One region of the Micromonospora sp. LOL_013 genome, then DNA from elsewhere that is predicted to be linked to it. Evidence: riboswitches for the same ligand, from Rfam matches in the RefSeq annotation. Region 1 holds a riboswitch; the other holds the start of a gene.
What was found. Region 1 has a riboswitch for cobalamin ahead of ACFHWS_RS27330 (ribonucleoside-diphosphate reductase subunit alpha). Riboswitches for the same ligand answer to the same signal wherever they lie in the genome.
Positions count from the first base shown of each region.

Region 2: linked by a shared signal. The riboswitch ahead of ACFHWS_RS13490 (VWA domain-containing protein) and the one ahead of ACFHWS_RS27330 (ribonucleoside-diphosphate reductase subunit alpha) in region 1 are both predicted to bind cobalamin.

Region 1 covers NZ_JBHMIQ010000060.1:12,422-16,001, reverse strand. The annotation lists gene ACFHWS_RS27340 (ABC1 kinase family protein) at 1-580, shown strand, start outside; gene ACFHWS_RS27335 (DUF1702 family protein) at 639-1,655, shown strand; cobalamin riboswitch at 1,810-2,020, shown strand; gene ACFHWS_RS27330 (ribonucleoside-diphosphate reductase subunit alpha) at 2,161-3,580, shown strand, end outside.
Region 2 covers NZ_JBHMIQ010000017.1:69,301-72,880, forward strand. The annotation lists gene ACFHWS_RS13480 (CbtA family protein) at 1-304, opposite strand, end outside; gene ACFHWS_RS13485 (CbtB domain-containing protein) at 321-521, opposite strand; cobalamin riboswitch at 553-727, opposite strand; cobalamin riboswitch at 837-964, shown strand; gene ACFHWS_RS13490 (VWA domain-containing protein) at 1,045-3,012, shown strand; gene cobO (cob(I)yrinic acid a,c-diamide adenosyltransferase) at 3,012-3,580, shown strand, end outside.

The DNA of each region.
Region 1 (3,580 bases):
CCTCAGCCTCCCCGCCGCGCCTCCGCAGACGGCCCTGGTGACAGCCATGCGGGCAGCCTTCCAGATGGTCTTCGTTGACGGATTCGTGCACTGTGACCTGCACCCCGGCAACCTACATCTGGCAGCGCACCGGGTGACCGTGCTCGACGCCGGCTTCGTTCACGAGCTCACCCCGATCGCCCGGCGGGCCTTCGCGGAGTTCTTCCAGGCGATGGCGTCCGGCGCGGGTGACCGGTGCGCCGAAATTCTCCTGGCCACGGCCGACCGGGTCGAGCCCCCGGCAGACCTCGTCGGGTTCCGCTGCGACATCGCGGCGCTGGTGGTCGCGGCGGCTGGCCGGCCCGCAGGTGAATTCAACCTTGCGGATTTCGCATACCGGATGTTCGCCGCCCAACGCACGCGCGGCCTCTACGCAGATGTCCAGTTCGTCTATCCGATCTTGGCGCTTCTCGTTTTGGAAGGTCGGGTGCGCCAGCACGCGCCGGACGTCGATTTTCAGCGGGTGGCCATGCCCTACGTGCTGCGGGCGCTGGCTGACACCGTCTCGCTGCCGGGCTGGCGGCCGTCGCCGACCCGATAGCCAGCGAACCGCGGCGTTCGCAAAGTCGGAGAAGATCGGCGGCACCCGGTTCCAGACGATGGGTACATCGCTACCAGATCGAACATCCTGGAGTCGTAACATGCCGTGCTCATGGCGATCACTGCGCCGCCGACTGCTGACCCTCACCCCGGACGGGACGGTGGCCGTCCGTCGTGGAACTGGCCTGGCTGACACCACTACCCGAAGCGTCTTCGAGATGGTGGACCGCACGGTACAGGCCGGCTTCGACGCGGCCCTGGACTCGACCAGCGTCGGCGAGCTGGAGGTTCGGTTGGACCGCACCGCGCGGGACTTCAAAAGCTTCGCGTACGAGGGGGCCGCGGCGGCGTACGCGATGCTCGACGCGGTGGCCCCGACCCGGACCCGTCGGGTGGGCCGACTGCTGACTGGACGCGGCGCGGCACATCGCTTCCTGATCTACTTCGGGGTCGGGCGGGCGATAGGCCGGCTGCCCCGGTTCCGGTGGCGGTCGGTGTTGCCCGCCGACCCGGTGCTGCACTGGCTGGCAGTCGATGGCCTCGGCTTTCACCGGGCGACCCTCGACCCGATCAGGCATGTTCGCCAGCAGTACCGGGCCGACGTGGCGGGATGGCCGCACGGAGACTTCCGGCACTACCTGGATCGCGCGCTTGACCAAGGCACCGGCCGGGCGATGTGGTTCGTGGAGGGTGCCGACGTCGATCGGGTGATCGCGACCGTCGGGCGGTTCCCGGCCGACCGTCACGACGATCTGGTCAGCGGCGTCGGTTACGCGGCGACCTACACCGGCGGGGTGAGTGAGCCGGCGCTGCGTCGGCTGTGGCAACTCAGCGGCGAGCATCGCTCCTTCCTGGCTCAGGGCGCGGCTTTCGCCGCGCTGGCTCGCGACCGGGCAGGGCTGGTCAACGCGCACACGCGGACGGCGGTGGCCGTGCTGTGCGGCACCAGCGTCGAACAGGCGGCCGACATCGCTGAACGATCGGAGACCGATCTGTCACCGGACGGTGCGCTGCCGAGTTACGAGGTCTGGCGACAGCGGATCGCTGACCGGTTCACCTCCCGCAGCCGTCGCTAGTACCCCGACGAGGAGGGTGCCGAGCACCGCCCCGGACAGGCCCCATAGCACGCTTCTCACCCGACGGTTCCTCCTCCGCGTACCCGGTGCGACCCGACGCCGCGACACGCCGAACACAGTATCTGGTGTTGCGTCTTCTAGCTTGCTCCCATATATGGTGTACCCCGCAGCTGGTTCGGCCGCCCCTCGGTGGTGGTCGAGGCAAGAGGGAACCCGGTGTGAGTCCGGGACTGCCCCGCAGCGGTGAGTGGGAACGACCGCCGTCACCAAGCACTGGACCCGCGGCGGGTCCGGGAAGCGACGGCCAGTAGGTACAAGCACGACGCCCACGAGTCCGAAGACCTGCCAGCGTGCCGCACGCGTCGCGTGCGGTGGTCGAAGGCCGCGCGGGACGGCCGACGCCGACGACCGGTCCACACCGGCGGAGCAGACCGCCAGGTGGGCGACCGGTGGCGTCCTCCCCGTGTGTCCGTCGACCGGTGGACAGGCACGACAAGGGGAACCGATGCAGGTACGCAAGCGCAACGGCGACACCGAACCGGTGGACGTCAACAAGATCGTCAAGGCGGTCGAACACTGGGTCGCCGACCTGGCCGAGGTCGACCCGCTGCGGGTGGCGACCCGGACGATCAGCGGACTGTACGACGGGGCGACAACCGCCGAGCTGGACAAACTGTCCATCCAGACGGCGGCGGAGCTGATCGGCGAGGAGCCGCAGTACTCGAAACTGGCGGCCCGGCTGCTCGCCGCCTACGTGGACAAGGAGGTCCGCGGCCAGCAGGTGGCCAGCTTCAGCCAGTCCATCCGCTACGCCCACGGCCTAGGGCTGATCGGCGACGACACCGCCGCGTTCGTGGCCCGCAACGCCCGCAAACTCGACGACGCCGTCGACGGCGACGGCGACGGCGACCTGCGCTTCGAGTACTTCGGGCTGCGTACGGTGGCCGACCGCTACCTGCTGCGGCATCCGCAGACCCGGCTGGTGGTGGAGACGCCACAGTACTGGCTGCTGCGGGTGGCATGCGGGCTGTCCCAGACGCCGGCCGAGGCGGTCGACTTCTACCGGCTGATCTCCAGCCTGGCCTATCTGCCCAGCTCACCGACCCTGTTCAACTCGGGCACCCGGCACACCCAGATGTCGTCGTGCTTCCTGGTCGACTCGCCGCGCGACGAGCTCGACTCCATCTACGAGCGCTACCACCAGGTGGCGAAGCTGTCGAAGTTCTCCGGCGGGATCGGCATCTCCTGGTCGCGGATCCGTGGCCGGGGCGCGCTGATCCGGGGCACCAACGGCAGGTCGAACGGCATCGTGCCGTTCCTCAAGACGCTCGACGCCGGGGTCGCGGCGGTCAACCAGGGTGGCCGCCGCAAGGGCGCCGCCTGCGTCTACCTGGAGCCGTGGCATCCGGACGTCGAGGAGTTCCTGGAGCTGCGGGACAATACCGGTGAGGACGCCCGGCGTACCCACAACCTGAACCTGGCCAACTGGATCCCGGACGAGTTCATGCGCCGGGTCGAGGCGGACGCCGACTGGTCGCTGATCGACCCGTCCGACGCACCGGAGCTGCCCGACCTGTTCGGCGAGGCGTTCGACGAGGCGTACCGGGCGGCGGAGAAGAAGGCGGTCCGGACGGTCAAGGCCCGCGACCTGTACGGGCGGATGATGCGCACCCTGGCGCAGACCGGCAACGGGTGGATGACGTTCAAGGACGCCGCGAACCGGTTGTCCAACCAGACCGGTGAGCCGGGCAACACGATCCACCTGTCCAATCTGTGCACCGAGATCCTGGAGGTCAACAGCGACGACGAGACCGCCGTGTGCAACCTCGGGTCGATCAACCTCGGCGCGCACGTCACTGCCGACGGCGTCGACTGGGACAGGCTGCGCGCCACGGTCCGTACCGCTGTGGTGTTCCTCGACCGGG
Region 2 (3,580 bases), on a different contig from region 1:
AGTCGTCGTGGCCGGGCAGCAGGTGCCGGGTCGCCGCGTAGACCACGGCGACGATCAACGCCAGGCACAGCGCCACCGCGACGGTGGCGACCAGCCCGCCGAGGACCTGCATGGCCCGACCGACCAACTCCTCGTCGTGGCTGTGTCCGGCCGTCCCGGTCGCAGCGCGGGCCTCCTCGACGACCAGCGCCGACTCGATCTGCGGTTCGACGATCAGCAGGGCCGCCACCGCGCCTGCCACGCCGGCGGCCGCACCGGCGAGCAGGCCGCGGCCCAGCACCGCGCCGAACGGGTAGGTGCTCATCGGAGCCGGCCGCCGCTCAGTGGCACGGTACGCCGAGGGCGTGCCGGCCGTCGTGGGTGAACTCGTGCACGAACTCGGCGGTACCGGCCAGCACCAGCCCGTTGTCCTGCGCGACCAGGTAGATGACGACCGCCGCGACGGCGGCCAGTAACCAACCGGCGAGCGGTACGCGGATGGCGGTGGTGGTGACCTCGCCGCCGACAGAAGGTGCAGTCATGCCAGGAAATCCTCTCGTCCATGCCTCGTGGCGATGCGGTGCATGCCACGGCCGGTCTCCTGGCTCCCGGATCGTCGCGGCCGTCCCGCCTTCCCGGACCGTCGTCGGCCCAGTGGCGTGGTGGAACGGACACTTCCCGGTCACAGTGGCGAGGACCACGCCGGAATCACACCGGCTTCCCGAACACCGTGGCCTGCGCAGCGTACCGCCGTGGTGACCGCTCGGGCAATGGCTGCGGCTCTGGCCGACACCGGGACCGGCGCCACATTGACGGTGGACCGCCGGTGGGGGAGCATGACCGGCACGAGCGGCGCGGAGGAACCCGGTGCGAATCCGGGGCGGTCCCGCCACTGTGACCGGTGAGTCGCGTCCCCCTGAGACAGCCACTGCCCCAACGGCGGGAAGGCTCGGGACGCGACGTCGATCCGGCAGCCAGGAGACTCCGGCCGCTCGCTGGTCCACCGGTACGCGGGCGTGGACACCCGCGGGAGGGATTCACCATGCACACCTGTCGGCCCCTGCCATGACGCCGTACCCGTTCACCGCCGTCGTCGGCCTGCCCGACCTGCGGCAGGCCCTGCTGCTCGCCGCAGTGCACCCCGGCATCGGCGGCGTGCTCATCCGGGGTGAGAAGGGCACCGCAAAGTCGACGATCGTCCGCGCGCTGGCCGGGCTGCTACCGGAGGTCGACCGGGTGCTCGGCTGCCGGTTCGGCTGCGATCCGGCAGCCCCGGACCAGACCTGCCCCGACGGGCCGCACACCGCGCCGGTGACCGCACGCCGCGGCCCGGCCGCTCTGGTCGAATTGCCGGTCGGCGCCACTGAGGACCGGGTGGTCGGCACCCTCGACATCCAGCGGGTACTCAGCGCCGGCGTGAAGGCGTACGATCCGGGGCTGCTCGCCGCCGCGCACCGGGGCCTGCTCTACGTCGACGAGGTCAACCTGTTGCCGGACCATCTGGTGGACCTGCTGCTGGACGCAGCGGCGATGGGCCGGGCCCACGTCGAACGCGACGGGGTGTCGGTCAGTCACGCCGCCCGGTTCCTGCTGGTCGGCACGATGAACCCGGAGGAGGGCGAGCCGCGTCCACAGTTGCTGGACCGCTTCGGGCTGATGGTGTCGGTGGCCGCACCTTCCGAGGTGGCCGACCGGGCCGAGGTGGTGCGCCGTCGGCTCGCGTACGAGACCGACCCGGTGGCGTTCGCGGACCGCTGGCGGTCCGCCGACAACCAGCTCGCACTGCGGGTACGCGATGCGCGGGCGGCCCTGCCCGCGGTCACGCTGCCCGATGCCGAGATCGACCGGATCGCCCGGATCTGCCTGGCGTACCAGGTGGACGGTATGCGGGCCGACATCGTGATGGCCCGCGCCGCCGTCGCGCTGGCCGCCTGGCGGGGCCAACCGGCGGTCACCGCCGCCGAGGTCGCCGAGACAGCCCGGCTGGCGCTGCCGCACCGGCGGCGCCGTGACCCGCTCGACCCGCCCGGTGCCGACGAGCAGCGCCTCGACGAGGTGTTGCGTGACGAGTGCGGCGACGACGATCCCGATCCTCCGCCGCCGCAGGGTCCGCCACCACCGGAGGGCGGCCCGTCGCAGGGTCCGCCACCACCGGAGGGCGGCCCGTCGCCCGAGCCAGCGACGCTGGACGACAGCGGGCCGGCGGGCGGTGCCGAGCAGCCGGACGGCGTACCGCCGGGCGGTCCGGCTCCGGCGGCGGCCGGGCCCGCGTACCGGCCCCGGACACTGCGGCTACCCGGGCTCGGTGCGGGCGCGACGCCCGGCCGACGTTCGGCGGCCCACGCCGACCGGGGCCGGGTGGTCGGTGCCGGATCATTGACTGGACGGCCGTCGACGGTGCATCTACCAGCCACGGTGCGCGCCGCCGCATCCCGGGGTGCCCGCCAGATCACCCCCGCCGACCTGCGCCAGGCCCGCTACGTCGGCCAGGAGGCGAACCTGATTCTGTTCGTGGTCGACGCCTCCGGGTCGATGGCAGCCCGGCAGCGAATGACCGTGGTCAAGACCGCCGTGCTGTCGCTGCTGCGCGACGCCTATCACCGGCGGGACCGGATCGGGATGATCACCTTCCGGGGTGCCGCCGCCGACGTGGTGCTGCCACCGACCAGCAGCCACGAGGTGGCCGTCGCCAAGCTGGCGCAGTTGCGCACCGGTGGCCGTACCCCAATCGCCGCCGGGCTGCGGGCCGCCGCCGCCACCGTCGCCGCCGAGCGCCGCCGCGAGCCACGCCGTCGGCCACTGATCCTGTTGGTCACCGACGGGCGGTCGACCAGCGGACCGAATCCGATAGACCTGGCGCCGTTGCTCGCCGGCACCGCGATGGTGGTGCTCGACTGCGAGTCTGGTCCGGTGCGACTGGGCCTGGCCCGGCGGCTCGCCACCGGTTTCGACGCCGAATGGCTGCCGCTGGAGGCGCTGTCGGCGGTGGTGCCGCAACCTCGGGTCGGCCTCGCCAGCGGGAGGGCTGCCTGATGCCACAGGGTAAACCGGAACACGTCCCCGACGACGGGCTGACCACCCGGGCCCGGCGGCGTCAGCCGGTGCTCGCCGTCCATACCGGGCCCGGTAAGGGCAAGTCGACAGCGGCCTTCGGTATGGCGTTGCGGGCCTGGGCGGCCGGCTGGCCGGTGGTCGTCTACCAGTTCGTCAAGTCCCCGAAGTGGAAGGTGGGCGAGGAAGCGGCCCTGCGTACCCTCGGTGCGTCGGGCCGGGGAGCGCCGGTGACCTGGCACAAGATGGGGGAGGGCTGGTCCTGGATCCAGCGCCCCGGCACCGAGCGCGACCACGCCGCCGAGGCAGCCGAGGGCTGGGCGCAGATCCGCCGTGATCTGGCCGCCGAGGCGTACCGGTTCTACGTGCTGGACGAGTTCACCTACCCGTTGAAGTGGGGCTGGATCGACGTCGCCGAGGTGGTGTCGGTGCTGCGGGACCGGCCGGGCGGCCAGCACGTGGTGGTCACCGGCCGGGACGCGGCGCCGGAGCTGATCGACCTCGCCGACCTGGTGACCGAGATGACCAAGGTCAAGCATCCGATGGACGC